4 regions of the Streptomyces sp. CA-249302 genome follow, and region 1 is predicted to be linked to each of the others. Evidence: riboswitches for the same ligand, from Rfam matches in the RefSeq annotation. Region 1 holds a riboswitch; each other region holds the start of a gene.
What was found. A riboswitch is a leader RNA that binds a small molecule or an ion and turns the genes downstream of it on or off. The one in region 1 is predicted to bind cobalamin.

Region 2: linked by a shared signal. The riboswitch ahead of ACQEWB_RS32900 (ribonucleoside-diphosphate reductase subunit alpha) and the one ahead of cobN (cobaltochelatase subunit CobN) in region 1 are both predicted to bind cobalamin.
Region 3: linked by a shared signal. The riboswitch ahead of ACQEWB_RS11250 (cobalamin biosynthesis protein) and the one ahead of cobN (cobaltochelatase subunit CobN) in region 1 are both predicted to bind cobalamin.
Region 4: linked by a shared signal. The riboswitch ahead of ACQEWB_RS02495 (CbtB domain-containing protein) and the one ahead of cobN (cobaltochelatase subunit CobN) in region 1 are both predicted to bind cobalamin.

The regions. Positions count from the first base shown of each region.
Region 1 is NZ_JBNJMG010000001.1:8,280,048-8,287,659, forward strand. Features, by position in the region: gene ACQEWB_RS37530 (precorrin-2 C(20)-methyltransferase) at 1-17, opposite strand, end outside; gene ACQEWB_RS37535 (precorrin-8X methylmutase) at 14-688, opposite strand; gene ACQEWB_RS37540 (cobalamin biosynthesis protein CobG) at 685-1,971, opposite strand; cobalamin riboswitch at 2,017-2,167, shown strand; gene cobN (cobaltochelatase subunit CobN) at 2,200-5,778, shown strand; gene ACQEWB_RS37550 (Fur family transcriptional regulator) at 5,945-6,397, opposite strand; gene ACQEWB_RS37555 (superoxide dismutase) at 6,634-7,281, shown strand.
Region 2 is NZ_JBNJMG010000001.1:7,239,491-7,247,102, forward strand. Features, by position in the region: gene ACQEWB_RS32895 (ribonucleotide-diphosphate reductase subunit beta) at 1-370, opposite strand, end outside; gene ACQEWB_RS32900 (ribonucleoside-diphosphate reductase subunit alpha) at 370-2,745, opposite strand; cobalamin riboswitch at 2,870-2,999, opposite strand; gene ACQEWB_RS32905 (GNAT family N-acetyltransferase) at 3,053-3,556, opposite strand; gene mctP (monocarboxylate uptake permease MctP) at 3,625-5,247, opposite strand; gene ACQEWB_RS32915 (DUF3311 domain-containing protein) at 5,244-5,495, opposite strand; gene ACQEWB_RS32920 (YbdD/YjiX family protein) at 5,641-5,841, opposite strand; gene ACQEWB_RS32925 (carbon starvation CstA family protein) at 5,813-7,612, opposite strand, start outside.
Region 3 is NZ_JBNJMG010000001.1:2,488,941-2,496,552, forward strand. Features, by position in the region: gene ACQEWB_RS11220 (hypothetical protein) at 1-1,038, opposite strand, end outside; gene ACQEWB_RS11225 (alpha/beta hydrolase) at 1,208-2,326, opposite strand; gene ACQEWB_RS11230 (class II aldolase/adducin family protein) at 2,487-3,218, opposite strand; gene ACQEWB_RS11235 (lysozyme) at 3,415-4,164, shown strand; gene ACQEWB_RS11240 (anion permease) at 4,263-5,519, shown strand; gene ACQEWB_RS11245 (hypothetical protein) at 5,551-5,772, shown strand; cobalamin riboswitch at 5,893-6,032, shown strand; gene ACQEWB_RS11250 (cobalamin biosynthesis protein) at 6,134-7,075, shown strand; gene ACQEWB_RS11255 (cobyric acid synthase) at 7,072-7,612, shown strand, end outside.
Region 4 is NZ_JBNJMG010000001.1:561,525-569,136, forward strand. Features, by position in the region: gene ACQEWB_RS02475 (tetratricopeptide repeat protein) at 1-1,173, opposite strand, end outside; gene ACQEWB_RS02480 (oxygenase MpaB family protein) at 1,155-2,099, opposite strand; gene ACQEWB_RS02485 (acyl-CoA dehydrogenase family protein) at 2,109-3,287, opposite strand; gene ACQEWB_RS02490 (CbtA family protein) at 3,444-4,199, opposite strand; gene ACQEWB_RS02495 (CbtB domain-containing protein) at 4,224-4,445, opposite strand; cobalamin riboswitch at 4,481-4,610, opposite strand; gene ACQEWB_RS02500 (histidine phosphatase family protein) at 4,730-5,302, shown strand; gene ACQEWB_RS02505 (ferredoxin) at 5,306-5,677, opposite strand; partial or broken gene ACQEWB_RS02510 (DUF6479 family protein) at 5,751-6,029, shown strand; gene ppdK (pyruvate, phosphate dikinase) at 6,165-7,612, opposite strand, start outside.

The DNA of each region.
Region 1 (7,612 bases):
TACAACTTGCCGGTCACTCTTCCTCGCTCGCGATCGCGTTGAGCGCGGCGGCGGCGATGGCGCTGCCGCCGCGACGGCCGCGTACGACCAGGTGTTCGAGAGTCGAGGCCGCCAGCGCGTCCTTGGACTCGGCGGCGCCGACGAACCCGACCGGCACACCGATGACGGCGGCGGGGCGGGGTGCGCCCGCCTCGATCATCTCCAGGAGGCGGAACAGGGCGGTGGGGGCGTTGCCGACGGCGACGACCGCGCCCTCCAGCCGGTCGCGCCACAGCTCCAGGGCGGCGGCGCTGCGGGTGGTGCCGAGCTTCGCCGCGAGCTCCGGGACGGCGGGGTCGGAGAGGGTGCAGAGCACGTCGTTGCCGGCGGGCAGCCGCTTGCGGGTGACTCCGCTGGCCACCATCTGCACGTCCGTGAAGATGGGCGCACCGGCGCGCAGGGCCTCGCGGGCGCGGGCCACGGCGGCGGGTGTGTACGCCATGTCTCGTACGAGGTCGACCATTCCGCAGGCGTGGATCATCCGGACGGCGACCTGGCTGACGTCGGCGGGCAGGCCGGCGAGGTCCGCCTCCGCGCGGATGGTGGCGAAGGACTGGCGGTAGATGGCCACGCCGTCCTTCTCGTAGTCGTAGGGGGTCACGGTGGTCTTCTCGCTGCTTTCGGTCGTCAACAGGCTTGTACGGCTCATGAGGTGATCGCCGCCAGGGCGGCGGGGAGTCGGGAGGGATCGTCGAGGTCGGCTGTGCGCGGATGCTGTCCCCGTACGGCGGTGGAGAGCCGGTAGCCGCCTGCTGGCGCGGCGACCACGTCGATCCGGTCGCCCCGGGGACGGCCGCAGCGGCGCTCGCAGCCGGACCAGTACAGGGGGAGGTCGTTGGGGCCGACCGTGCCGAGGGCGGCGGTCGCGTCGCTCTGCACGTCGGCCCGGGACTTGGCGCATCCGGGCCGGCCGATGCAGGCGCCGACGCGCAGCCAGGGGGAGCCGGGATCGGTGACGAGGCCGACGGCGGCGAGGCGGGCGAGCGGCTCGTCCGCGTCCGCCCGCGTTGCGGGAAGGACCACGCCGCTCCACGGGGTCAGCCGCAGCTCGCCGACGGCGACCCGCGTCAGCTCCCGCCATCGGAGGGCCGACAGCCGACCCAGGGGGACGTGCACGGACAGGCCGTTGCCCACGGCTCCGATGAGTGGCCCGTCGGCATGCGCGGTGTCCCGGGTCCGCCGCCCGTGAGCGATGCCTTCGGCTCTCAGGCGGTGGCTGACCATCTGGAGCAACTCGCCACGCTGACAGGAGAGTTCATCCACGCGCCACGCGTGCGTCCCGCTCGCCTGCACGGCCTCCACGAAGGTCTCCGCGGCGAGCAGGGAGCCTCGCGCGGCGTCCTCGGCGGAGAGACGCAGCGCCTCGGGCCCGGTTCCGAGGGCGAGTTGCGCGCTGTCGTCCTCCGTCGCTCGTACGGTCACATCGGCGCCGAGCCCGGCCACGTCCCCGCGCCCGTCGTCGAGCGCGAACAGGAACCGCCCCGACAACGCCTGCGCGGTCTCGCTCGCGCACAGCGCCGCGTCGAGATCCGTCAGCCAGGGCCGTACCTCCCGTACGCCCCGCCCGTCCACACCGGACAGCGGCGAGGCGACGATGTTGCGGACCCGTTCGTGCGCGGGCGAGGGCGACAGCCCGGCCGTGTCCAGCAGTTGGGTCAACTCTCCACCGCACTCGCCACGCAGCCCCCGCAGCTGCACGTTGCCCCGCGAGGTCAGATGCAGTTCGCCGTCGCCCAGCCGTTCTGCCGCCTCGCCGAGGGCCTCCGCCTGCCGCACGGTCAGGACACCGCCGGGAACCCGGATGCGGGCCAGCGTCCCGTCGTCCGCCGCGTGCAGTCGCAGCGACCCCGGGCACGCGTCAGCGCGCACTCGTGGGACCCCTGTGGCCTGGGGTGATGAACGACGGGCAGCCGTGGACATGGCGGCGAGCATACCCACGATCACGCCGGATGTATGCCCCGCCCCTTTCCTGTGACCCTTACTATGCTCCTCGGTGGATCATCCGGTCCGCCGACGCCACGACGGCGACAGGGGAGGAAGCCCGGTGCGAATCCGGCGCGGTCCCGCCACTGTGAGCCCGCCCTCCGGGGCCGGGTGAGTCAGGAACTCCCGCCGTCCTGCAACGCCCGGGGCGCGGACCCCGAGGAAGGCCGACGCCGCATGATCCTCCTGCTGTCGACGTCCGACACCGACCTGCTCAGCGCCCGCGCGGCGGGCGGCCCGGTGCCCTACCGGTTCGCCAACCCGGCCCGGCTCCCGCTCGACGACCTCCCCGCCCTTCTCGACGGCGCCGACCTGGTCGTCGTACGCCTCCTCGGCGGCCTGCGCGCCTGGCAGGACGGTCTCGACCTGCTGCTCGCCGATGGTCGCCCGGTGGTCGTCCTCAGCGGTGAACAGGCGCCCGACGCCCAGCTGATGGCGGCCTCGACGGTCCCGGTCGGGATCGCGGCCGAGGCCCACGCCTACCTCGCCCACGGCGGCCCGGCCAACCTGGCGCAGCTCGCCCGGTTCCTGTCGGACACGGTGCTGCTGACCGGGCACGGCTTCGAAGCTCCGGCGCCCGCGCCGAGTTGGGGGCCGCTGGAGCGCGCCTCCCGGGGCGAGGGGCCGACGGTCGCCGTGCTCTACTACCGCGCCCACCACATGAGCGGGAACACGGCTTTCGTGGGCGCCCTGTGCGAGGCCATCGAGGATGCGGGCGGCCGGCCCCTCCCGCTCTACGTCGCCTCCCTCCGCGCCCCCGAGCCCGAGCTGATCGAGGAACTCCGGTCCGCCGACGCCATCATCACCACCGTTCTGGCCGCGGGCGGCACCAGGCCCGCCGAGGCATCGGCCGGCGGCGACGACGAATCCTGGGACGCCGGTGCGCTGACCTCGCTCGACGTCCCGATCCTCCAGGCCCTGTGCCTGACCTCCTCCCGGTCCGCGTGGGACGCGAACGACGAGGGGGTCACTCCGCTGGACGCGGCGAGCCAGATCGCCGTACCCGAGTTCGACGGCCGTCTCATCACCGTCCCGTTCTCCTTCAAGGAGATCGACGCCGACGGCCTCCCCGCATACGTCGCCGACCCCGAGCGCGCGGCCCGCGCCGCCGGAATCGCCGTACGCCATGCCCGACTTCGCCACATCCCACCCGCCGAGAAGCGCCTCGCGCTGGTCCTGTCCGCGTACCCGACCAAGCACTCCCGCATCGGCAACGCGGTCGGCCTGGACACCCCCGCCAGCGCGATCGCGCTACTGCGCAGGCTGCGGGACGAGGGCTACACCTTCGACGACGTCCCCGGGATGGCTTCCGGTGACGGCGACGAGCTGATCCGCGCCCTGATCGAGGCGGGCGGCCACGACCAGGACTGGCTCACCGAGGAGCAGTTGGCCCGCAACCCGGTCCGAATCCCGGCGGCGGACTACCGCCGCTGGTTCGCCACGCTCCCCAAGGAACTGCGCACGGTGGTCGAGGAGCACTGGGGCCCGGCGCCGGGCGAGATGTTCGTCGACCGCAGCCGCAACCCCGATGGCGACATCGTCCTCGCGGCCCTCCGCTTCGGGAACCTGCTGATCCTCATCCAGCCCCCGCGCGGCTTCGGCGAGAACCCGATCGCGATCTACCACGACCCGCACCTCCCGCCCTCCCACCACTACCTGGCCGCCTACCGATGGATCGCCGCCGCGGCCTCCGACGGCGGCTTCGGCGCGGACGCGATGATCCACCTTGGCAAGCACGGCAACCTGGAGTGGCTGCCCGGAAAGAACGCCGGCCTGTCCGCCGCCTGCGGCCCCGACGCGGCCCTCGGCGACCTCCCCCTGATCTACCCCTTCCTGGTCAACGACCCCGGCGAGGGCACCCAGGCCAAGCGCCGCGTCCACGCCACCCTCGTCGACCACCTCGTCCCGCCCATGGCCCGCGCCGACTCCTACGGCGACATCGCGCGCCTGGAACAACTCCTCGACGAATACGCCCAGATCGCCTCCATGGACCCGGCGAAGCTCCCGGCGATCCGCGCCCAGATCTGGACCCTCATCCAGGCCGCCAAGCTCGACCACGACCTGGGACTCGCCGACCGTCCCGACGACGACGGCTTCGACGACTTCCTCCTCCACGTCGACGGCTGGCTCTGCGAGGTCAAGGACGCCCAGATTCGCGACGGACTGCATGTCCTGGGCAACCCGCCGCAGGGCGGGGACCGCGTCAATCTCGTCCTCGCCATCCTCCGCGCCCGCCAGATCTGGGGCGGCACAACCGCCCTGCCCGGCCTGCGCGAGGCGCTCGGCCTCGACGAGTCCGCCGCGACCCGTACGACGGCCGACGAGGCGGAGGAGAAGGCCCGCGCCCTCGTCCAGGCGATGGAGGACGCGGGCTGGGATCCGGCCGCCGTACCTGCGGAGTACGGCGAACAGGTCGCCGCCGTCCTGGAGTTCGCCGCCCGCGAGGTCGTCCCGCGCCTGGCCGCGACCACCGCGGAGCTGGACCACACCGTGCATGCCCTGGGCGGCGGCTTCGTCCCGGCGGGCCCGTCAGGCTCCCCGCTTCGCGGTCTGGTCAACGTCTTGCCGACCGGCCGCAACTTCTACTCCGTCGACCCCAAGGCCGTTCCCTCCCGCCTCGCCTGGGAGACTGGACAGGCCCTGGCTGAGTCGTTGTTGGAGCGCTACCGCACCGACAACGGCGACTGGCCCACCTCCGTCGGCCTCTCCCTGTGGGGCACAAGTGCCATGCGCACAGCGGGAGATGACGTGGCCGAGGCCCTCGCCCTGCTCGGCATCCGGCCTGTCTGGGACGACGCCTCCCGCCGCGTGACTGGCCTGGAAGCCATCCCTTACGAGGAGTTGGGCCGCCCCCGAATCGACGTCACCCTGCGTATCTCGGGCTTCTTCCGGGACGCCTTCCCGCACACTATCGGCCTCCTCGACGACGCCGTACGCCTGGCCGCGTCCCTTGACGAGCCGCCCTCCGCCAACCACGTACGGGCCCATGTCCAGGCCGACCTGGCATCCCGCGGTGACGAACGCCGCGCCACCACCCGCATCTTCGGCTCCCGCCCAGGCACCTACGGCGCCGGCCTGCTCCAGCTCATCGACTCCCGCGACTGGCGCACCGACGCCGACCTCGCCGAGGTCTACACGGTCTGGGGCGGCTACGCCTACGGCCGCGAACTCGACGGCCGCCCGGCCCGCGAGGAGATGGAGACGGCGTACAGGCGCATCGAAGTGGCGGCCAAGAACACGGACACCCGCGAGCACGACATCGCCGACTCCGACGACTACTTCCAGTACCACGGCGGCATGGTGGCCACGGTCCGCGCGCTGCGCGGCACCGCCCCCGAGGCGTACATCGGCGACTCCACCCGCCCCGAGACGGTCCGCACCCGCACTCTCGTCGAGGAGACCTCCCGCGTCTTCCGCGCCCGCGTCGTCAACCCCAAGTGGATCGAGGCGATGCGCCGCCACGGCTACAAGGGCGCCTTCGAACTCGCCGCCACCGTGGACTACTTGTTCGGCTACGACGCCACGACGGGCGTGGTCGCCGACTGGATGTACGACAAGCTCACGGAGACGTATGTCCTGGACCCGGTGAACCGCGAGTTCCTCCAGCAGGCCAACCCCTGGGCCCTGCACGGGATCGCCGAGCGGCTGCTGGAGGCGGAGTCGCGCGGGATGTGGGCCAAGCCCGACCGGGCGGTGCTGGAGGAGCTGCGCCAGGTTTACCTGGAGACGGAAGGCGACCTCGAAGACGAGGGGTGATGTCCAGGTGCCGGGCTCTATTGCATGAGTATCGCAATAACAACTACATTGCAATAAGTGCCCGGCCGGTCGAATCCCATGGAACCTGCCGACACAGACCAGGTGCGGGGCGCCGTCCCGCCTGACAGCGTCCGTTCCACGACGTCGCCTCGCACCCGGCCGCCGGTCAGCCGCCGCAGTCGGCGCACCGGCCGTAAACGAGCAGGGACCCCGAGGCGTCGGGCCGCAGCCCTGTCAGCTCCTCGATCTTCTCCACGGCTTCCGTCAGGTGCCGGCTCGCGAGCCCCTCGACATGACCGCACTGCCGGCACACGGTGTGGTGGTGCGGCTCGCCCGTGATGCCGTAGCGCACAGGTCCCGGGCCATGCACGGCGTGCACCAGCCCGATCTCCGTGAGGGTTTCCAACGTGCGGTAGACCGTGGCGGGATGGACGGCGCTTCCGGTGCGCGCCAGTTCTTCCCAGGTCTGCGCGATGGACAGATGGCGCCCGGAGGCCGTAAGTAGCGCCAGTACCCGCAGGCGCCCCGGAGTGCATCGCAGCCCGTGCTTCCTCAGTCGAACCCGCGGTTCGTCCGGCATCGCCGTACGGCCGTGCTCCATCTGCGGGGCCACGCTCACGCTGCTGCCTCTCCCGGGCCGCGGTCTGCGCGCGAACGGACAGGGCGCGGCCTACCGACTGCCGCCAGACTGCCGCACAAAGGTTATTGCGAACGTCTCGCAACAGCAAAGGTCCTCCCATGAGTCCCCTTCGACGCGCCTCGGGTCCTAGGACCAATGCCTGATCTGCGGCTAGGCTCTCCTGCTGCTAGCGTGCAACTGCACATGAGTGGCAATTATGTCGGAGGATGTTGGACATGGCGGTTTACACGCTCCCGGAGCTTCCCTACGACTACTCGGCGCTGGCGCCGGTGATCAGCCCGGAGATCATCGAGCTGCACCACGACAAGCACCATGCGGCCTACGTGAAGGGCGCCAACGACACGCTTGAGCAGCTGGCGGAGGCGCGGGACAAGGAGACGTGGGGCTCGATCAACGGCCTGGAGAAGAACCTGGCCTTCCATCTCTCCGGGCACATCCTGCACTCGATCTACTGGCAGAACATGACCGGCCCGAAGGACGGCGGCGGTGAGCCCCTGGCCGCCGACGGCGTGGGCGACTTGGCCGACGCGATCACCGAGTCCTTCGGTTCGTTCGCCGGTTTCAAGGCCCAGCTGACCAAGGCCGCGGCGACCACGCAGGGTTCGGGCTGGGGCGTACTCGCCTACGAGCCCGTCAGCGGTCGGCTGATCGTCGAGCAGGTCTACGACCACCAGGGCAACATCGGCCAGGGCTCCACCCCGGTCCTGGTCTTCGATGCCTGGGAGCACGCCTTCTACCTGCAGTACAAGAACCAGAAGGTGGACTTCATCGACGCCATGTGGGCGGTCGTCAACTGGCAGGACGTGGCGAAGCGCTACGCCGCGGCCAAGGAGCGCGGCGACAGCCTGCTGCTGCGCCCGTGAGGCCGTAGTCGCGTCGGCGGCACAGACGTCCTGCTCGTGATCGTCTTCTCAACCTTCACTCGCAGGCGGAACAACGAAGGGCTCCCGCAGGCCGGATGCTTGCGGGAGCCCTTCTGTCTGTCGCGGTGCGACCGGAATGGCCGACGCTCCGCGAGTGCCGTGTGCGTAGTACGTGGTCGCGCCGGCGTCGGCCGATACGGTCGTAAAGTCGGCATTGGGCCTGATGGGTAGCCGGGCACTGACGCAGGTGGGCGAAGCCATTGGCTTGATCGGCCTGCCAGTCGTCGTTTTCGCCTGAGCGAGGGCGGCCCACGCCCGCCACCCTGCTCGG
Region 2 (7,612 bases), 1.0 Mb from region 1:
GGTCCTCCGGGTCGGGCAGGTAGGTGTCCAGGAGGGTCAGATAGAACTGGACGTGCACGGCCTCCTCGAAGAGCTGGCGCGACAGGTACAGCCGCGCCTCGGGGGAGTTGATGTGCTTGTAGAGCGTCAGCACCAGGTTGTTCGCGACGATCGAGTCGCCCGTCGCGAAGAAGGCGACCAGCCGGCCGATCAGGTGCTGCTCCATCGGCGACAGCTTCGCGAGGTCGGCGACGTCCGAGTGGAGGTCGACCTCCTCGACGGTCCAGGTGTTCTTGATGGCGTCCCGGTAGCGCTCGTAGAAGTCCGGGTAGCGCATGGGGCGGAGGGTGAGCTCGAAGCCGGGGTCGAGCAGGTTCTGGTTGCTGGGCATTACTGGCAGGCCTCGCAGGACTCGGGGTTTTCCAGGGAGCAGGCGACGGCGTCCGTCGTCTGTACGGGGAGGGTCGCCTGTGCCGCGCGGGCGATGCGGGTCGCCGGGCGGGAGCGGAGGTAGTACGTCGTCTTCAGGCCCGATTTCCAGGCGTACGCGTACATCGAGGAGAGCTTGCCGATGGTCGGGGTCTCCAGGAACAGGTTCAGGGACTGGGACTGGTCGAGGTACGGGGTGCGGGCCGCGGCCATGTCGATCAGGCCGCGCTGCGGGATCTCCCACGCCGTGCGGTAGAGCGCCTTCACGTCGGCCGGGATCCAGGCGAAGTCCTGCACCGAGCCGTTGGCGTCGCGCAGCGCCTCGCGGGTGCGGGCGTCCCAGACGCCGAGCTGCTTGAGCTCGTTCACCAGGTACGAGTTGACCTGGAGGAACTCGCCGGAGAGGGTCTCGCGCTTGAAGAGGTTGGAGACCTGCGGCTCGATGCACTCGTAGACGCCGGCGATCGACGCGATGGTGGCCGTGGGGGCGATGGCCAGCAGCAGGCTGTTGCGCAGGCCGACCGCGGCGACGCGCTCGCGCAGGGCGGCCCAGCGGTCCGGCCAGGTCGGCTCGACGCCGTAGTGGTCGGGGTGCAGGACTCCGCGGGCGGTACGGGTCCTGTCCCAGGCCGGCAGCGGGCCGCTGTGCTCGGCCAGGTCGGCGGAGGCCTCGTACGCGGCGAGCATGATGCGCTCGGCGATCCGGGTCGAAAGGGCCTTGGCCTCGGGGGAGTCGAAGGGCAGACGCAGCTTGAAGAAGACGTCCTGGAGGCCCATCGCGCCGAGGCCGACCGGGCGCCAGCGGGCGTTCGAACGTCCCGCCTGCTCGGTGGGATAGAAGTTGATGTCGACCACGCGGTCGAGGAAGGTGACGGCCGTACGGACCGTCTCGTCCAGGCGCTCCCAGTCGATGTCCCCGTCGACCACGAACGCGCCGAGGTTGACCGAACCCAGGTTGCAGACCGCCGTCTCCCCGTCGTCCGTGACCTCCAGGATCTCCGTGCAGAGGTTGGAGGAGTGGACGACGTGGCCCGGCTCGGCCGTCTGGTTCGCCGTACGGTTCGCGGCGTCCTTGAAGGTCATCCAGCCGTTGCCGGTCTGCGCGAGGGTGCGCATCATGCGGCCGTAGAGGTCGCGGGCCGGGATGGTCCTGCGGGCCAGCCCGGCCGCCTCCGCCCTGCGGTAGGCCGTGTCGAACTCCTCGCCCCACAGGTCCACCAACTCCGGTACGTCGGCGGGGGAGAAGAGGCTCCACTGCTCGTCGGCGTTGACCCGGCGCATGAACTCGTCCGGGATCCAGTGCGCGAGGTTCAGGTTGTGCGTACGGCGGGCGTCCTCACCGGTGTTGTCGCGCAGCTCCAGGAACTCCTCGATGTCGGAGTGCCAGGTCTCCAGATAGACGGCGGCGGCACCCTTGCGCCGGCCGCCCTGGTTCACGGCGGCGACGCTCGCGTCCAGCGTCTTGAGGAACGGGACGATGCCGTTGGAGTGCCCGTTGGTGCCGCGGATCAGCGAACCGCGGCTGCGGACGCGGGAGTAGGCGATGCCGATGCCGCCGGCGTGCTTGGAGAGGCGGGCGACCTGGTGGTAGCGGTCGTAGATGGAGTCCAGCTCGTCGACGGGGGAGTCGAGGAGGTAGCAGGACGACATCTGGGGGTGCCGGGTACCGGAGTTGAACAGGGTGGGGGAGGAGGGGAGGTAGTCGAGCCGGCTCATCAGGCGGTAGAGCGCGGCGACTTCGTCCAGGGCGCGGGTCCCCGCTTCTGAATCGAGCACGGTGTCCTCGGCCAGACCGCTCGCCACCCGGAGCATGAAGTGCTGGGGCGTCTCGATGACCTTGCGGGTGATCGGGTGCCGGAGCAGGTAGCGGCTGTGCAGGGTGCGCAGGCCGAAGTAGCCGAAGCGGTCGTCGCCGGCCGGGTCGACGAGCGCGTCGAGCCGCACGGCGTGGACGCGCACGAACTCCGCCGTACGGTCGGCGATGAGGCCCTCCCGATGGCCGACGGCGACGGACCCGGTGAACGTGGTGACGCCCTGGGAGGCGGCCTCGGCGGCGATGCTGACGGTGAGGAGCCTGGCCGCCAGCCTGCTGTACGCCGGGTCCTCGGAGATGAGCCCGGCCGCCGCCTCCGTGGCCAGCTCGCGCAACTCCACGAGGACATCCGGCACGGCCCCCCGCGCTGACCGGCCGCGGAGTGCGGCGGCGGCGACCCGGCCGGGGTCGGCGTCGGGGAGGTCGGCGGTCAGCTCGGTCAGGGTCCGCAGCAACGCGGCCGCGGGACCGTCCTGTTCCACAGGGGCGAACGCTGAGGCCGGGTCGGCTGGCGCGATGGTCACGTGGGGCTCTCCCTCGCTGGGCACGGGGCCTTGCGGAGGGCAGGGGGCAGCTCACGAGCGCGCACGGCGTCGCGTCCACCGGCCCATTCCACGAGGCCCGGACGTCATGGCACCCGGGCCACGGCGGCCGGGCGCACTGTCGGCAGGTCCTCGGACTGACTCCCGTACACGCACAAGGCGTGCACAAGTACACCGTTGCGGGACAGTTCCGGATTCGCACCGGATTCCCCTGCGGCGACAGCGAGCATGAGCATACATCTTGTGCCGGGTTGCGGTGACGCCCCCAGATGTTGTGTCGCGTGTCGTCTCAGAGCGTCAACTCGTAGGTGAGGAGAGTGAACTCGTCACCGGGGATCGGGTTCCAGTCGCGGCCCGGCGCACGGCGGAAACCGAGGCGTTCGTAGATGCGGTGGGCGGCGTGCATCGTGTGCTGGGTCGACAGGACGACGCCGGTGCACTGGGCTGCTCGCGCGCGGTCGACGCAGGCACGGACCAGGGCCTCGCCGGCGCCACGGCCGCGGGCCGCGTGGGCCACCGCGAGCATGCGGATCTCGGCCTCGCCGGGGCGGGCCAGCTCCGCCATGGGGCCGGATGCGGGGGCGAAGGTCACGCCGCCGAGCAGTTCCGTGCGGGAGACGGCGACCAGGACCTCTGCGTGGGCGGCGCGCTTCGCCACGTCTCTCAGCTCGCCCAGGTACCAGTCGTCCTCGTCTCCGAAGGCCAGGAGGCCGTCCTGGAGGTAGGCCTGGGCGGTGATCTCGCCGAGGGCGTCGTATTCGGTGGGGTCCGCCGGGCGGATCTGGATGTCCATGGCCAGAGTCTGCCTGGCAGGTACGACAATGGGCCGCCGGTTTTCCGACGACCCATTGATCACCGTGACTACTGGTGAGATGCACCTGCCGTAGCGGGCGGAAGCTCCACTTCCACTCCCGGATCGCCCGCGTCCGCCGTGTAGTCGGACGGGTTGGTCTCGTCGATGCCCTCCGGGGCCTTCGCGGCCTTCAGGACGAAGGTCAGGACCACCGTCACCAGGGCGTTCAGGGCGAAGGACGTCAGGCCGATGTAGCCGATCTCGCCGATGCCGGGGATCTCCGCGTTGGAGCCGCCGAAGTGCTTCTGGTCGGGGTTGGTGGGGGAGGCCACGTTGTACGCGGCGACCGTGCCGTAGATCATGCCGACGGCCCAGCCCGCGAGCAGCGCCCAGCGGTGGAACCAGCGGGTGAACAGGCCGCCGACCAGCGCCGGGAAGGTCTGGAGGATCCAGATGCCGCCCAGGAGCTGGAAGTTGATCGCCACCGTCTTGTCCATCGTCAGGACGAAGACCAGCGCGCCCACCTTCACCAGCAGGGACACCAGCTTGGAGACCTTGGTCTCCTGCTCCGGCGTAGCGTCCGGCTTGATGAAGTCCTTGTAGATGTTGCGGGTGAAGAGGTTCGCTGCCGCGATCGACATGATGGCCGCCGGCACCAGCGCGCCGATGCCGATCGCCGCGAAGGCCACGCCCGCGAACCAGCTCGGGAACATGTCCTCGAAGAGCTGGGGGATGGCCAGTTGGGGGTTGGTGACGTCGACCCCGCTCTTGATCGCCATGAAGCCCAGCAGCGCGAGCAGGCCCAGCATCAGCGAGTACAGCGGCAGGATCGTGGTGTTGCGGCGGATCACGTCACGGCTCTTGGAGGAGAGCGTCGCGGTGATCGAGTGCGGGTACATGAAGAGCGCGAGCGCGGAGCCCAACGCCAGTGTGGCGTACGTCCAGTGGGCCGCCGGGGGCGACACCAGGGCGCCGGCGCCCGCCTTCGTGAACTTGTCGTTCGCCGAGGCGAAGATGTCGTCGAAGCCGCCCAGCTTGATCGGGATGTAGATGATCGCCACCGCGATGACGATGTAGATCAGCGCGTCCTTGACGAAGGCGATCAGGGCGGGGGCCCGCAGACCGGAGGAGTAGGTGTACGCGGCCAGCACGCCGAAGGCGATCAGCAGCGGCAGGTCCTTCACGAACCAGTTGGAGTCCGTACCGCCGCCGAGGCCCAGCACGTCCAGCACGGCCTGGATGCCGACCAGTTGGAGCGCGATGTACGGCATCGTCGCCAGGATGCCGGTGACCGCGACCGCCAGCGAAAGCCCCTTCGAGCCGAAGCGGCCGCGCACGAAGTCGGAGGTGGTGACGTACCCGTGGCGGTGCGAGACCGACCAGAGCCGGGGCAGGAAGGTGAAGATCAGCGGGTACACCAGGATCGTGTACGGCACCGCGAAGAAGCCGGCCGCGCCCGCCGCGTAGATCGCCGCCGGTACGGCGACGAAGGTGTACGCCGTGTACAGGTCGCCGCCCAGCAGGAACCAGGTGATCCAGGTGCCGAACGACCGTCCGCCCAGGCCCCATTCGTCCAGCGAGTGCTCGTTCTCGGCCTTGCGCCAGCGTGCCGCCAGGAAGCCCATGACCGTGACGGCCAGGAAGAAGAAGATGAAGACGCCGAGCGCGACGCCGTTCACGCCGTCCTTCACCGGGCACCCCCACGACGGGCGCGCTGGTCACGCTGCCACAGCGTGTACGCGGTCATGGTCAGCGCCGTGGAGATCAGCACCCACAGCATCTGGTACCAGTAGAAGAACGGGATGCCGATGAACGCCGGGTCCGTCTTGGCGTAGGAGCCGACCCACAGCAACGCCACGAACGGTGCCACGAGGCAGAGGGCGATCACCACGCGGACCGGCGTCACCACCGGAGCTCTCACTTCAGGCACATCTGACATACCGCGGTTCCGTCCCCTCGCCGATACCTGTGATCGCCTGTGATCACTTGTGTAATGCGCAGGCAATCTAGGTCACCGTGTAAAGGGAGCGGAAGACCTCGTCCGTATATCGGTATGTCGATTCAGTGAAAGCCGGACATCGGTGTCAACAGCACCGGAAGCCCTGCCGCGGGTCCTCCTCCTGACGGTCGGTCCGCATCCGCTCGAACTCGCGGCGGGACGGAACTTCGGCCTGTGGATGGTCTTTTCGTACGTGCGCCACGTACCGGTCGTACGCCGACTCGTCGGTCAGCTCGCGCACGTACCAGCGCACACTCCTAGCCGCCCGTACCAGCGCCGACCGCATCGCGCGCCTCCTCCTTCTCCTCCCGTGTCGGGATCAGCCCCGCCGGCGCGGTGATCCGGGACTCGACGTACGGCGCCTCGCTGAGCGTGGACAGGGCGGGGCGGCGGACATGTCGGACGCAGACGCGCAGGGAGTCCGCGATGACGACGACGATCAGGACCGCGAGAACGGCCGAAAGTACGCCGTCCACCGTGGAGTTGGTGACCACGGTGTGCATGTCGTCCATGTTCTTGGCCGGCGGCAGCACCTTCCCCGCGTCGATCGCGTCCTGGAAGACCGAACGCTGCTTGAAGAAGCCGACCTTGGGGTCGCCGGAGAACACCTTCTGGTAGCTGGCGGTGAGGGTGACCGTGGCGTCCCAGGCGAGCGGAATGCCGGTGATCCAGGCCCACTTGAGGCGTCCGGACTTCACCAGCAGGGTCGTGCAGACGGCCAGGGCGACGGCGGCCAGCAGCTGGTTGGAGATGCCGAAGATCGGGAAGAGCTGGTTGATCCCGCCGAGGGGTTCGTGGACGCCGACCCAGAGGAAGTAACCCCACAGGGCGCAGACGATCCCGCTGGTGATGACCAGGCCGGGCTTCCAACTCACGTTCTTGAAGGGCCGGATGACGTTGCCGAGCGTGTCCTGGAGCATGAACCGGCCCACCCGGGTGCCCGCGTCCAGCGCGGTCAGGATGAACAGCGCCTCGAACATGATCGCGAAGTGGTACCAGAAGGCGCGCAGGCTCCCGCCGGTGACCTTGGAGAAGATCTCCGAGACGCCGATGGCGAGGGTGGGCGCGCCGCCGGTGCGGGACAGGAGCGTGGACTCCTCGACGTTCTTCGCGGCCTGCGCGAGGTCGGCGGGGGAGATGTGGTAGCCCCAACCGGTCACCACCTGCGAGGCGTTGTCCACGGTGGTGCCGATCACGCCGGCCGGTGCGTTCATCGCGAAGTACAGGCCGGGGTCGATGATGCCGGCCGCGACCAGCGCCATGATCGCCACTGACGACTCCATCAGCATGGAGCCGTAGCCGATCATGCGGACCTGCGTCTCCTTCTGGATCATCTTCGGCGTCGTACCGCTCGAGATGAGCGAGTGGAAGCCGGACAGCGCCCCGCAGGCGATGGTGATGAACACGAAGGGGAAGAGCGAGCCGGCGAAGACCGGGCCGTCGCCGCGGGAGGCGAAGTCGGTCACCGCGTCCATCTTCAGCGTCGGCAGCGCGATCACAACACCCAGCGCCAGCAGGCCGATCGTGCCGATCTTCATGAAGGTGGAGAGGTAGTCGCGGGGTGCGAGGAGCATCCAGACCGGCAGGATCGAGGCGATGAAGCCGTACGCCACCAGCCAGACGACCAGCGTCGAGGGCGCCAGCGTGAAGGCGTCCGCCCAGGACGACTCGGCGACCCAGCGGCCGGCGACGAGGGCGAGCAGCAGAAGGGCCACGCCGATCAGCGAGACCTCGGAGACCCGGCCGGGGCGGAGTACTCGTAGATAGAAGCCCATCAGCAGGGCGATCGGGACGGTCATCGCGATGGAGAAGGTGCCCCAGGGGGAGGCGGCGAGGGCGTTCACGATGACCAGGGCCAGCACGCCGAGCAGGATGATCATGATGGCGAAGGCGGCGATCAGCGCGGCGGCGCCGCCGAAGGGGCCGATCTCCTCGCGGGCCATCTGGCCCAGCGACCTGCCGTCCCGCCGGGTCGAGAAGAACAGCACCACCATGTCCTGCACGGCCCCGGCGAAGATCACCCCCGCGATGATCCAGATGGTGCCGGGCAGGTATCC
Region 3 (7,612 bases), 5.8 Mb from region 1:
GGCGGGGGCGCCAACGACCCGGAGCGCCTCGAAGGCGAGGCCGCGCAGCAGGGCGTCGTCGCCGCGGGCCGCGTCGATGAGCTCGCTGACGGCGCTGGAGACGGTGCGGGCGGCGAGCCAGGCGCGGTACTCGGCGCGGGCCGCGTTCGGGCGGAGCTGGGCGCAGCCGCGGAGCATCTCGTCGGCGGCGACCTCGATGTTGCCGGCCGGGCTCTGCGCGGCCACGCAGATCTGCTCCAGCTTGACCCAGACCGCCCAGCTGCCGAGCGGGGTGAGCGTGGCCTGTGCGTCGCCGCAGGTGAGGGCGCCGACGGAGGCGAGGGCGTGCAGCGCCCAGTCGAGCAGCGGGGCGAGCGGCGCGTCGGAGGGCTGCGGCTGCTCGACAGGTTCCGGCTGGGGGCCGTAAGGGATCTCGCAGCGCTCCGTGCGCAGTTCGGTGACCCGCTGCTCCAGGAGGTCGAGGAGCTGGTCCACGGGGACGGGGCCGGCGGAGAGCTGGAGGAAGGAGAGCACCTGCGGCATCGCCGAGACGACCTCGGCGACGGCGGCGGGCTCGTGGTCCGCGGGCTCCCGGTAGGCGAGCGACCAGGCGTCGAAGAGCGCGACCCAGCCGCGCAGTACGGCGCTGTCGTCCCGGTCCCAGGCGCGCAGCCGCCAGCCGGGGCGGGCGCTGTCGCCGTGCACCTCGACGAGACCGGCGAGCCGGGCGGTGTCCCAGTCGGCGCGGACCTGAGCCACGGTCAGGCCCAGGTCGGCGGCGGCCCGTTCGGCGGTCGCGTCGGCGAGGGTGGCCTTGCCGTCGGCGGTGGCGCTGTCGCGGCCCGGGCCCAGCGCGGCGTCGGCCCAGTGGGCGACGCGGGCCGCGGCGGCCAGACCTGAGCGAGCCATTCTGGCCAGCTCCGCGGGTGCCGGTGTGCCCTCCGGAGGGCGGGGTGCGGGGCGGCGTGGGCGCCGCTGGTTCACAGCTGAGGGGGCGGCGGCCAGGGGTCGCGGGCGGACGAGTCGAAGCCTGGAGTCGCGCGGGATACGGGACGTCACGGGTGCAGTCTTCCGGTTGACGGTCCGAAAACCCAAACGGAATGTCACGGGGGGCGACGGGACTGGCCAACGCCGGGCCCTTGAGGGGGCCTCGGGGACGGGTTCAGGCCAGCGGTACGGCATTAAACGGAATCAGGGCGACCGTCTACCTCGGCGCCACCGCGAGGGCTCACATCAGCGGCGTCAGGAAGCGCCGGAGCGCCTCCTCGTACGCCTTCGGGTCGGCGTTCCACATGGCGCCGTGCGGGGCGTTGCGGACGGTGTGGAGGGCTACGAGGTTCGGGCGGGCGTCGGCGAGGCGGCGGGAGTGCTCCCAGGGGGCGAGGTGGTCGTCGGGGCCGTGGAAGATCAGGGTCGGGACGGTCAGCCGCGTCGACTCGGCGATGCGGTCGCCCTCCAGGCCCGTGCGTCCCTGCGCGGCCCGTACCGCGAGCGGCAGCAGGGCGCCCGGGGTGCGGCGGGCCGAGGCGAGGGCGCGCAGCGTTGTCGGCCAGCTGAGCACCGGGGAGTCCAGGACCAGCCCGGAGATCCGGTCGCGCAGCCCGGAGTGGGCGGCAGCGCGCAGCGCCATGGTGGCGCCGGTGGACCAGCCGTACAGGACGACCTGGTCCGCGCCCTGCTGGACGGCGTACCGGATCGCCGCGTCCAGGTCGCGCCACTCGGTCTCGCCGAGGTGGTGCAGGCCGTCCGGGGAGCGGGGGGCGCCGGGGTCGCCGCGGTAGGCGAGGTCGAGCACGGGGAAGCGCCGGCCGTGCAGGAAGTCCATGACGTTCATGGGGTGTTCGCGGGTGGCGCCGAGGCCGTGCACGGTGATCACCCAGGTGTTGCGCACGCTGGGCACGAACCAGGCGGGCAGGGTGCCGAGTTCGCCGAGGATCCCGACGTCCTGGTGGTCCAGGCCGAGGGCGGTGCGCGGGGTGCCGACGTGGGTGTTCGGGGTGAGCCACACCTTGTCGCCGGGTTCGAGGGTGCCGGTCGTGACGCGTTCCAGGCGGCGTACGACGGTGTCGGCGGAGTGGACGGCGGTGCCGAGGACGGGGCCGACGACCGCGTGCGTGGCGTCGCCGGTGAGGCCGTAGACGCCGGGGCGCAGGGCCGCCAGGTCGCGGGTGAGGGCGATCTGGCCGGCGGCCGTGGCGTGCACGGTGAGCCGGGGCTCGGTGGGCAGGGGCCGGCCCGCGGGCGCCTTGAGTGCGGCGTCGCTGGCAAACCGGCCGACCGCCACGGAGGCTGCGCCGGCGGCCAGGGCTACGGTGACGGCGGCGGCCGTCGCTTTGACAGTGCGCACCCGTCCAGTGTCCTGGCCGACACGGCGACCGGCCAGCGGGAGGGAGGGGTCGGGTGAAGCGTTCGGGGTGCGGCGGGGTTCGGCACCGCCGGGCAGGAGCGTCGTGCCCGAGCGCCGTTGCGGCGGAAGAAAATCACCGAAGGTGTGGCGAGGCAGCGGTTCAGCGCTGCTGCCCGTACCCCCGCAGCTTCTCGCCCGCCTCGTCCACCTGCTCCCGTGACAGCAGGTGCGGGGACATGCCCGGTACCGAGGACGCCGTGAGCCACAGGTGGCACATCCACTCCAGCTGGGCCGTGCGGTCGTAGGCCTGGTCGAGGGTGGCGCCGTACGCCATCGTGCCGTGGTTCCGGAGGAGGCAGGCCGTGCGGTCGGTGAGGGCCCGGAGCATGTTCTCGGCCAACTCGTCGGAGCCGTACGTCGCATAAGGGGCGACTCGGACGGGGCCGCCGAGGGCGCCGGCCATGTAGTGGATCGCCGGGAGCTCGGGGACGAGGGTCGAGACGGCGGTCGCGTGCACGGCGTGGGTGTGGACGACCGCGCGGGCGTCGGTCGTGCGGTACACGGCGAGATGCATGGGCAGCTCGCTGGTCGGGACCAGGGTGCCGAGGAGCCGCCACCCGTCGAGGTCGACGCCGGTGATGTCGTGCGGCGTGAGCCGGTCGTACGGGACGCCCGAGGGCGTGACCAGCACGATGTCGCCGACGCGCACGGAGACGTTGCCGGAGGTGCCGACGACCAGCCCGTCGGACACGGTGCGGCGGGCGGTGGCGACGAGCGCCTCCCAGGCGTGCGCCTCCTCAGGGAGCGCACCCCTCCCCCACCCCTCGGGCACATGCTGTGCGCCCTCCCCGGCATCCCGCCCGTCCCGCTGGTCCCGCCGCTGCTCAGCCATGCCGCGATCCTGCCAGGGACGCCCGCAAGTCGCCGTCGGGCGGACGCACTTTAGGGCGGAAGGCGCGCCTCCGACAGGGTACGTTCCCTGACATATCCACCCTTCCCCATGCTTGGCCGGAGATCGGCGAGCGTTCGTGGATCTTCCAGTAATCTCCCCGTGATTTGTCGTGCACGTCGCCATTCCGGGGGGAAATATGGCCCGTGATCGCAAACCGTTCCGCCGCCGCACCCGCGTCATCGCGGTCGCCGTCGCGGCGCTGACGGCCGGGGGGAGCGTCCTCGCCGGGTTACCGGCCTCGGCGGCGAGCCTGCCGAAGGGACACGACGTCTCCTCGCACCAGAGGAACGTCGACTGGTCGAAGGCGAAGGCCAAGGGCGCCAAGTTCGTCTACATCAAGGCGACCGAGTCCACGAACTACCAGAACCCTTACTTCGGCCAGCAGTACAACGGCGCCCGCAACGCCGGCATCGTCCGCGGGGCGTACCACTTCGCGCTGCCGAACAAGTCGTCGGGCAAGGCGCAGGCGGCGTACTTCGTGCGCCACGGCGGCGCCTGGACCGCGGACGGCTGGACGCTGCCGCCCGCGCTCGACATCGAGTACAACCCGTACGACAAGAAGCACAAGTGCTACCGCCTGAGCCACTCGAGCATGGTCGACTGGATCGCCTCGTTCAGCAACGAGGTGAAGCGGCTGACCGGCCGCCGCCCGGTGATCTACACGACCGCCCACTGGTGGAACACGTGCACCGGCAGCAGCCGCGCCTTCGCCGCCAACCACGCGCTGTGGATCGCGCGGCACGACTCGGCGGACGCGGGGTCGCTGCCGGCCGGCTGGTCGTTCTGGACCTTCTGGCAGTACGACAACAGCGGCAGCCTGCCGGGTGACCAGAATCTCTTCAACGGGTCCCTGGCCCAACTGAAGCGGTTCGCGCGCGGCTACTGACCGTTCTGGACACCGCGAAGCCCACCTCAGTTCACCTTCCGTTTACCCAGGTTACGTACGTTCGTACGACCAATGACCTCGAACGATTGCCTGGGTAAATGGAAAACTTCTCGCTGATCCTCGCGATTGTGGTGATCACCGCACTCGCGTTTGATTTCACGAACGGTTTCCACGACACCGCCAACGCGATGGCCACGACCATCTCGACCGGTGCGCTCAAGCCCAAGGTCGCGGTGGCCATGTCCGCCGTCCTCAACCTTGTGGGTGCCTTCCTCTCCGTGGAGGTCGCCAACACGATCTCCAAGGGTCTCGTCGACGAGACCGGCATACGTCCCGAGGTCATCTTCGCCGCCCTGGTGGGCGCGATCCTCTGGAACCTGCTGACCTGGCTGGTGGGCCTGCCCTCCAGCTCCTCGCACGCCCTCATGGGCGGTCTGATCGGCGCCACCATCGCCTCGGCCGGCCTGGGCGCGGTGCACGGTGACGCGCTGGTCACCAAGGTCCTGATCCCGGCGATCGCGGCCCCGGTGGTGGCGGGCGTCGCCGCGATGCTCGCGACCCGGCTCTCCTACACCCTCGGCAAGAAGGCCGACGGCAAGGCCGCCGCGAAGGGCTACCGGGCGGGCCAGATCGCCTCGGCCGGCCTGGTCTCGCTGGCCCACGGCACCAACGACGCGCAGAAGACGATGGGCATCATCACCCTCGCCCTGGTCGCCGGCGGTGCCGTCGCCCCCGACTCGGACCCGCCCACCTGGGTCATCCTCTCCGCGGGCCTGGCCATCGCGCTCGGCACCTACCTCGGCGGCTGGCGCATCATCCGCACGATGGGCAAGGGCCTGACCGAGCTCCAGCCGCAGCAGGGCTTCGCCGCCCAGACCAGCGCGGCGACGGTCATCCTGGCCTCCTCGCACCTCGGCTTGTCCCTCTCCACCACGCACTCGGTCTCCGGTTCGGTGATGGGCGCGGGCCTGGGCCGCAAGGGCGGGGTGGTCCGCTGGTCCACGGCGACCCGGATGTTCGTGGCGTGGGCCCTGACGCTGCCGGCCGCCGCCCTGGTGGGCGCGCTCGCCGAGTCGGTCACCGACCTCGGCGACTGGGGCACGGCGGTCGTCGCCGTCTTCCTCGTCGCCTCCGGCGCCGCGATCTGGAAGCTCTCCCGCCGCGAGGTCGTCGACGCGTCGAACGTCAACGACGCGGACGAGCCGGCCGGCGTGGTCACCACGGCGATCGCCGCCGTGACGCCGCCGCCGGCGGGCACGGTGACCGAGGGCCTGACGGCCACGATCCCCGCGCCCGCGCCGGCCGCCCCGGCCCCCACCACGACCGAGCCGGCCACCCCGCCGGCCGCCGTCTGAGCCCCGCACCCCGGTAGAAGGAACCCTCACCATGAAGATCGACTGGGAAGCGCTCGGCTCCGTCTTCGGCGTCAGCCTCGTGGTCACCGTGGGCCTCGTGGCCCTGTTCACCCTCGGCATCATGGGCCTGTCCCGCCGCGAGCGGGCCACCGCCGAGGGCGGCTCGGCGCCCCTCGCGGTCACCGGCGCGTACGTCTGCTTCGCGGCGTGCGCGGCGGCGGTGGCGTACGGGATCTCACTGATCGTGGCCTGAGGCCACCCCACAACTCACCTGCGCACGGCGCCCCCTGACCGCATCCACGCCAGGGGGCGCAGTCATGTGCGCTGTGGGCCTCAGCACACTCCCCCACCGCAGGTCAACGGCAAGTTGACTGCCGTTCGGGGGCGTGGTGGACTGCCGGAGCCATTTACGGCGGCAAGGGAGGAAGCCGGTGCGAGTCCGGCGCGGTCCCGCCACTGTCACCGGGGTAGGTAGCCCCGGGAGCCAGGAACTCCCACCGCCGGTCTCGTCGAACCAGGGCGTGGACACCCTGAGTGAGGACATATCGCCATGCGCGGCTGCCTGTTGAGCGTCAACGCCCGAGCACTGCCCCACCCCACGGCCGGCTGAGCCGATGCGTGCCGATCGCGTCTTCGCGTACGGCGCCGCCGCCGGACTTCTCGGTGACCACCTGCTCGGCGATCCGCGCCGCGGGCATCCGGTCGCCGTCTTCGGGCGGGCCGCGGGCGCCGTGGAACGGGTGTTGTGGCGGGACCACCGCGGGTGGGGCGCGCTGCACATCGCCGTGTGTGCAGGGGGGACGGTCGGGCTCGGTGCCGTCGCGGAGCGAGTCGTACGACCGTCCCGTGCCGCTTCCGTCGCACTGACCGCCGCCGCCACCTGGGCCGTTGTCGGGGGGACCTCGCTCGCGCGGGAGGCCCGCGGGATCGGCAAGTCCCTCGATGCCGGGGACGTCGAGGGTGCCCGGGCCCGGCTGCCGCATCTCTGCGGGCGGGATCCGCAGGCGCTGGACGCCGACGGGATCGCCCGAGCCGTCGTCGAGTCCGTTGCCGAGAACACCTCCGATGCCGTCGTCGGGGCGCTGGTGTGGGGGGCCGTCGGCGGGGTGCCGGGGCTTCTCGGGTTCCGGGCCGTGAACACGCTGGACGCCATGGTCGGGCACAAGTCGGCCAAGTACCGGCGGTACGGGTGGGCTTCGGCCCGGCTCGACGACGTCGTTGGGTGGCCCGGTGCCCGGCTCACCGCCGCGCTCGCGACCGTCGCCGGGGGCGATCCGCGCGGAGCGGTACGTGCCTGGCGTACCGACGCCGGAAAGCATCCGAGCCCCAACGCCGGACCCGTGGAGGCCTCCTTCGCGGGGGCGCTCGGCGTGCGGCTCGGCGGGACGCTGTCGTACGGCGGGCGGGTCGAGCACCGGCCCGTGCTGAACACGCCGGGGCGCGCCGTCGCCGTACAGGACATCGAGCGGGCGGTACGGCTGTCCCGGCGCGTCGGTCTCCTCGCGCTCGGCGTCGGTGTCGCCGCGCGGCTGCTGGTGAAGGGACGTACGAAATGAGCGGGGGGCTGCTCGTCGCCGGTACCACCTCCGACGCCGGCAAGAGTGTGGTCACCGCCGGGATCTGCCGGTGGCTGGTGCGGCAGGGGGTCAAGGTCGCGCCCTTCAAGGCGCAGAACATGTCCCTCAATTCGTTCGTGACGCGCGAGGGTGCGGAGATCGGGCGGGCGCAGGCCATGCAGGCGCAGGCCTGCCGGGTCGAGCCGACCGCGCTGATGAATCCCGTGCTGCTGAAGCCCGGGAGCGAGCAGAGCAGTCAGGTCGTGCTCATGGGGAAGCCCGTGGGGGAGCTGAGCGCCCGCGGGTATCACGGGGGGCGGCAGCAGCAGCTGCTCGGGACCGTGCTGGAGTGCCTCGCCGAGTTGCGGGGCACTTATGACGCGGTGATCTGTGAGGGGGCGGGCAGTCCGGCCGAGATCAACCTGCGGCGGACGGACATCGTGAACATGGGGATCGCCCGGAACGCCGGGCTGCCCGTGCTCGTCGTCGGCGACATCGACCGCGGGGGCGTCTTCGCCTCCTTCTTCGGGACCGTCG
Region 4 (7,612 bases), 7.7 Mb from region 1:
CTCGCCGGCCTCCGCCCAGCGGCCCAGCCGGCCCAGGCTGAGGCCCGCGTTGTGCCGTCCGGCGAGTGCGGTGATCGCCTGCTGGGAGGGGGCGGCGGGCTGGTCGGGCGCGGGTTCGTCGGCGCGGCCGGCGGCGGGCCGGGGGATCCACTCGCCGGTGAGTCCGGCCCCGGCGTCGGGAGGCGTGGTGCCGAGGCCGGCGCCGGTGGCCTTGTGGCCGGTGGTCATGCCCCGGGTCCAGGACGGCAGGCGGGCCTCGCGCGAGGTCTCCGGCGGACGCAGGTTCGGCTGCGGGGTCACGACGGTCGGCACGTACATGGGCGTCGTACGGCCCATGCTGATCCTGCGGCCCAACTCCCGGGCGTCGTGCGGGCGTTGCTCCGGCAGCTTGGCCAGCAGGTCCAGGATGACCTTCTCGAGGTACTCGGGGATCTCCGCCCGCCTGCTGCGCGGCGGCTGGGGCGGGGTGTCGCGGTGACCGACGAGGATCGCCCAGGCGTCCTCCAGGTCGAAGGGCGGGGCGCCGGTGGCGATCTCGTACAGCACGCACCCCAGCGAGTACAGGTCGCTGCGCTGGTCGACCTCGGAGCCGCCGATCTGCTCCGGGGACATGTAGTGCGGGGTGCCCATGGCGATGCCGGTGCCGGTGAGCCGGGAGGTGAAGCCGATGTCCGCGCCGAGCCGGGCGATGCCGAAGTCGCAGATCTTCACCGTGCCGTCGGTGAGCCGCATGATGTTGGCGGGCTTGAGGTCGCGGTGCACGATGCCCTGCTGGTGGGTGTAGGCGAGGGCGGCGGAGACCTGGTCGGCGATCTCGACGACCTCGCCGACGGCGAGCGGGTGGTGCTTGTTGTCCTCCAGGAGTTGGCTGAGGTTGCGGCCGTCCAGGAGTTCCATGACGAGGTAGAGGATGCCGTCGGACTCGCCGAAGTCGTGGACGACGGTCACCCCGCGGTGTTGCAGGGCGGCGGCCACGCGGGCCTCGCGGCGGAAGCGTTCGCGCAGGACTCGGGTGAAGGCCTGGTCGTGGTGCGGGCCGAGGGGTTTGAGGCACTTCACGGCGACGTGCCGGCCCAGCGACTCGTCCCGGGCCCGCCACACCTCGCCCATACCGCCCCGCCCGATCAGATCGAGCAGCCGGTACCGGCCCTGGATCAGCCTGCTGTCCCCCATCTCCCGCGATCGCCCCCGTAACTGTCCGACCCGCCCACCCCTGGCTCGTCCAGTATGGCGAGCTGTCGTCCGAGTTTGTACGGTGCCGGGCGCGAGCCGGGGCCGAGCCGTGACATGGCGCGGATGATGTGTTTGGGCGGGAGTTGCCAACGCACACGTGCGGGAACGCAGCGCAGCACGTTGCCCGTGGCACGCAGTTGCAGGGTGACGGTGTCGGGTTTCGGGGCCGGTCTGCCGTACAGCTCGTGGGCGTACGGCGGCAGGGCGGCGTACGCCAGCTGCGCCACGCGCCGCCACAGCACCTCGCGCGCCGGGACGAGGAGGGGGTGCGTCGGCGGGCGGAGCAGGAAGTCGTCCACTTCACGTGCCTCGGGCCCGGCGGCCAGTTCGGGCCGCACCTTCTCGAAGTAGGCGGCCATCTCCTCCTGGTTCGCGGGTACGGCGTCGGGGTCGAGGCCCACCAGGCGGGCGCTGACGCGGTGTTCACCTATGTAACGGTCGGCCTGCGCGTCCGTGAGCCTCAAACCCGAGCGCCGCCCGACCTGGAGATAGGAGTCGATCTCGGCGCAGTGCACCCACAGCAGCAGCTCGGGCTCGTCGACGCCGTACCGCTCCCCCGTGTCCGGGTCGGTCGCCCCGAGCATGCTGTGGATCTTCCGCACCCGGGCCCCCGCGCGCTCGGCGGCCTCGGTCGTCCCGTACGTCGTGGTGCCGACGAAGTCGGCGGTCCGCATCAGCCGGCCCCAGGCGTCCTTGCGGCCCCTCTTTTGACGATTAAACGCAGTGGAGTTCTGCATGACTCCGCGCACCGCGCGGGGATGCAGCGCCTGGAGGTAGAGCGCGCGGACGCCGGCGACCCACATCATGGGGTCGGCGTGCATCTGCCATGTGACCGACTTCGGTGTGAACAGCCCCGGATCACCCATACCGGCAGGCTAACGCCGTACCCGCGGCATCCCCAGACCGATCCACGAGATGATCTCCCGCTGGATCTCGTTGTTGCCGCCGCCGAAGGTGAAGATGACCGCCGAGCGGTAGCCGCGCTCCAGCTCGCCGTGCAGGACCGTGCCCGCCGAGCCCTCCTTCAGCTCGCCCGCCGCGCCGACGATCTCCATCAGCCAGGCGTAGGCGTCCCGGCGGGCTTCGGAGCCGTAGACCTTGACCGCGGAGGCGTCCTGGGGGGTGAGGGTGCCGTTCTGGACGGCGTGCACCATGCGCCAGTTCATGAGCTTCATCGCGTCGAGCCTGGTGTGGGTCTGGGCGAGGCGGCGGCGCACCCACGGGAGGTCGACGACCCGGCGGCCGTCGGCGAGCTTGGTCTCCATCGCCCAGCGCTGTACGTCCTGGAGGGCGCGGATCGCCATGGTGCCGTGGGCGGCGAGGGTGACGCGTTCATGGTTGAGCTGGTTTGTGATCAACCGCCAGCCCTGGTTCTCGGCGCCGACCCGGCGGGCGACGGGGACGCGGACGTTCTCGTAGTAGCTGGCCGTGGTGTCGTGCGAGGCGAGAGTGCGGATGACGGTGCAGGAGTAGCCGGGGTCGGTGGTGGGGACGAGGAGCATGGTGATGCCCTTGTGCGGCGGGGCTTCCGGGTCGGTGCGGGTCGCGAGCCACACCCAGTCCGCGGTGTCGCCGTTCGTCGTCCAGATCTTCTGGCCGTTGACGACGTATTCGTCGCCGTCGCGCACGGCCCGTGTCTTCAGGGACGCCAGATCCGTGCCGGCGTCGGGCTCGCTGTAGCCGATCGCGAAGTCGATCCGGCCGGCGAGGATCTTGGGCAGGAAGTACGCCTTCTGCTCGTCGGTGCCGAACTGCATGATCGTGGGCCCGACGGTGTTGAGCGCCATCAAGGGCAGCGGGACACCCGCCTGGGCGGCCTCGTCGAAGAAGATGAACTGCTCCATCGCGGTCAGGCCGCGCCCGCCGTACTCCTTCGGCCAGCCCACGCCGAGCCAGCCGTCGGTGCCGAGGCGGCGGATGGTCTCGCGGTAGAAGCGCTTCTGGGCGGCCGGGTCGCCGTGCCGGGCGTAGGCGTTGTCGGGCACCAACCCGGCGAAGTACGAGCGCAGTTCGGTGCGCAGCCGCTGCTGCTCGGGCGTGTATTCGAGGTGCACGGCGCCTCCAGGCTTCGCAGGCCGGTCCTGACGGCGCACACGGTAGAACGTGTTCCAGAAATTGGGAATGGCGTCGCGGACGGAAACGGGAGTAGGCGCAAAACGGCCAGGGCCCCCGGATCTCGACGGTTCCGGGGGCCCTGGCCGGTGAAGTGCTCAGTGGGCGACGGGTGTTGCCTGTGCCGCAGCGGTGGCGCGCGCCGGCTCGGGAGCCAGCACGCGCTCCGCCAGCAGTCCGAAGACCAGCCCGAAGGTGGTCCACAGGGTCGCCTGGACGGCCAGGGCCGCCAGCCGGAACTGCCAGAGCAGGGTGGCCGGGAAGGTCTTCGGAACCTCGTTGAAGGAGGGCAGGAACGCGTACGCGAGCCCGACCACGAGGAGGAAGAACGCCCCGGCCGCAAGGGTCGCGTTCCAGTTGCCCAGGCGCGGCGCGAGGCGCTTGCCGAGGATCACGGTGGCGACCGCGAGCAGGACGCTGAGCAGGACCATCAGGAAGTACAGCGAGGTCCGTTTGCCGATGGTGTCGGGGTCGCCGACGGACGGCGGGTTGGCCGGGTACTTCAGGAACGGCACGACGTACACGGCGATCAGGCCGGCGGCCGCCAGGAGCAGCGCGCTCGCGCGCGGCCCGAAGCGGCCGATGCGGCCCAGCGCGAAGCAGTACGCGAGGGCGGCGATGCCGCCGAACGCGATGCCGTAGACGAGGACACCGGTGGACAGGCCCGCGGTGGACTGCATCGTGCGGCTGACGGTTTCGACGCCGTGTTCGTGCGAGTGCGCCTCCTCGAAGGCGATGGCCGCGTCGACGCGCGGTTCACCGAGGAAGTAGGCGACGACGAGGGCGAGCAGGCCCGCGGCGAGTCCCGCGAGCATGCCACGCACCAGGAGGTTGCGGACGGTTGCCGAGTTCATGGGCTCGTACGTTCTCCCCGGCCGTCAGTGGCAGGGGAAGCCGAGCAGGTGGCGGGCGTCGTGCACCCACTCGTGCACGTCGGATCCGCTCATCACGGAAGTGGCGCCCTGCTCGGCGCCGACGAAGTAGAGCAGGACCAGCATCAGGATGCCGAAGAAGACCGCCCAGGGGACGATCGCGCCGATCGGCAGCTTCGCCGGTACGGCGGTGGGAGTGGTGGTCGGCTGAGCGACAGACTGCGCCATGGCAGGCCCTCCTGGGGAACTCGCGTCCCGTCTCGGTGGTGCAACAGGACGACGGGCGGGTCTGACTCGCCCGGCACGCACCCAGGGTGCGTGCCCGGCATACAGTGGCGCGACCGTGCCGGAATTCCACCGGCTTCCGCTGTGCCGTCGTCAATATCCACGAGAAGGTACCGCGAAGCGGGGGTGCGGCCAAGAGCGCATGAAACCGGCGTGAGCGCCCTTGGGGAGCCGTTTTCGCCGGTGGATCAAGGGACTTGAAGGGATGTCGAGCGCGGGATGGACGTATGACGAGCCGAGTGATCTTGATCTCACCCGCGATCACGGCGGCCCTCAGGGAGGCCCGCTTCGACGACGGCTGCCCCCTGGACGCCGCCGGGTTGCGGCAGGCCCGGGCGGCCGCCGGCACGCTCCCGGCGGCCGTACACACCGTGTCCTCCCCCACCGTGCGCTGCCGTGAGACGGCCGACGCGCTCGGCCTCGACGCCGTGGACGCACCGGAGTTGGCGGGGCTGGACGCGGGGCGCTGGCGCGGGGAGACGCTGGCGGAGGTGAGCGGGCGGGAGCCGGAGGCGCTGGCCCGCTGGCTGTCGGATCCCGGCTCCGCCCCGCACGGCGGGGAGCCGGTGGCGGCCCTGTGCGACCGGGTCGAGGGCTGGCTGGGGTCGGCCGTTCCGGGGCGGACCCTCGCCGTGGTCGAACCCGAGGTCGCACGGGCCGCGGTGGTGCGGGCGCTCGGGGCACCGGAGTCGGCCTTCTGGCGCACCGACGTCCCGCCGCTGACCGCCGTCGAACTCAGCGGCAGGTCGGGACGCTGGAACGTGCGGCTCGGCCGACCCCTCGGTGGCGAAGCCCCCTGAGCGTCAGTTCAGGGTGGCGAGGAAGTCCGTGCAGGCCTGGGCGCATTCCCGGCAGGCCTTCGCGCCGTCCTCGGCACCCGGCTGCGCGTCGAAGACATGCGCGCTCTCCAGGCACACGGTGCGGCACCACTCCACCTGCATGTGCAGGCCGGCCTCGTCCAGCCGGTTCTGCTCCGACAGCACTCGGCAGGTCGCGTCGCACACCTCCGCGGCCATGATGCCCTTGCGTCGTGCGAGTTCCTGGTGCTGTGTCCCGTCCGGATCCAGGAGGCTCGCGCGCAACGCACACGCGCGTGCGCAGTCGGTACACGCCTGGGCGCAAGCGAAGCGGTCCTCCAGGAACCGGAAGAGCTCCTGCTGGGTCGTCGTAGTCACAAGGGGCGGGTAGCCGGGGCCGACCGCGTCAAACACCGGGAACGACGGTCTGTCGCGGGAACGGCGTCCTGTCATTGATGGCAGGTGCACATGGAGGCCCACGCGTACGGGCCGCGGCGCACTCGGGAGCGGCCTGGTCGTGGCGGGGGTGGTGGTCGTCGCCCTCTTGCTCGGCGCGTTCTGGCTCGGCGCCCGGGTGCGCCGCCAGGAGCTGACCCCGCCCGGCCCGAAGGAGCGGCCGAGGCTGCCGGACGGCGGACCGGTGCGCGAGGTACGGGAGGGACGCGAGCCCGACGAGGTGCCCCGCGGCGATGACCGACTGACACCGCACGAGCTTCCGGGCCACGCCAACTCGCCCCCCCGGAGCGCCCGGGCGCCTGGAGCAACTGCGCACGGGCGCCGAGCCGACGTCGGGCGCCCCGGCACGGCGCCCTGGACCAAAGGGGCAAGCCCAAGGGCGACCGCACCTGAGCGCGGGCGGCGCCGGTCACCTGCTGTCGCTGCGCTCGGTGGCCTGCGCGAGTGCCGCTCGGCCCGCCTCCAGCCGGGCCGCCGGGATCCGGAACGGCGAGCAGGAGACGTAGTCCAGGCCGATCCGGTGGAAGAAGTGGATGGAGTCCGGGTCGCCGCCGTGCTCGCCGCACACGCCGGTCTCCAGGCGCGGGTTGACCGCGCGTCCGGCCCGGGTCGCCAGCTCCACCAGACGTCCGACGCCTTCCTGGTCGATCGAGTCGAACGGCGACACCGCGAAGACGCCCTTCTCCAGGTACAGCGGGAAGAACGAGGCCTCGGCGTCGTCCCGGGAGAGACCCCAGGTCGTCTGGGTGAGGTCGTTGGTGCCGAAGGAGAAGAAGTCCGCGGCCTCGGCGATGCGTGCGGCGGTGAGCGCGGCTCGCGGCAGCTCGATCATCGTGCCGATGGGACAGTCGAGTTCGGTGCCGGTCTCGGACGCGACCTCGGCGAGGACGCGTTCCGTCTCGGCGCGGGCCAGGCGGAGTTCCTCGACCGTGCCCACGAGCGGAATCATGATCTCGGCCTTCGGGTCGCCACCGGCGCGCAGACGGGCCGTGACCGCTTCGGCGACGGCACGTACCTGCATGGCCATCAGGCCGGGCACGGCGAGGCCCAGCCGTACTCCGCGCAGGCCGAGCATCGGGTTCTGCTCGTGCATGCGCTCGACGGCGGCGAGGAGTTCACGGTCACGCGGGTCGGGGTCGGCGGCCTCGGCCAGGCGTACGGCGAGTTCCGTACGGTCGGGCAGGAACTCGTGCAGCGGCGGGTCAAGGAGTCGGATCGTCACCGGCAGCCCGTCCATGGCCTCGAGGATTCCGGTGAAGTCCGCGCGCTGCAGCGGCAGCAGGGCCGCGAGGGCCGCCTCGCGCGCGGTGTCGTCGCGGGCCAGGATCATCGCCTCGACCAGCGCCCGGCGTTCGCCGAGGAACATGTGCTCGGTGCGGCACAGGCCGATGCCCTGTGCGCCGAGGCCGCGGGCGCGGGCCGCGTCCTCGGGGGTGTCGGCGTTGGCCCGGACCTGGAGGCGGCGTACGGAGTCGGCGTGGTCGAGCGCGCCGAGCACGGCCTCGGTGAGCGGACCGGCCGCGGCGCGGGTCTCCAGGGCGCGGCCGACCTCGGACACGGTGAGCGGGAGCTCGCCGAGGTGGACGGTGCCCGCGGTGCCGTCGACGGAGACCGTGTCACCCTCGCGTACGACCACTCCCGACGGGGTGGTGAAGCGGCGGCCGGCCGGATCGACGGCGAGGGTCTCGGCGCCGCACACGCACACCTTGCCCATGCCCCGGGCGACGACGGCGGCGTGGCTGGTCTTGCCGCCCCGGCTGGTGAGCACCGCCTGTGCGGCGATCATGCCGGGCAGGTCGTCGGGGGTGGTCTCCCGGCGGACCAGGACCACGTGCTCGCCGGTGGCGGCACGGCGTA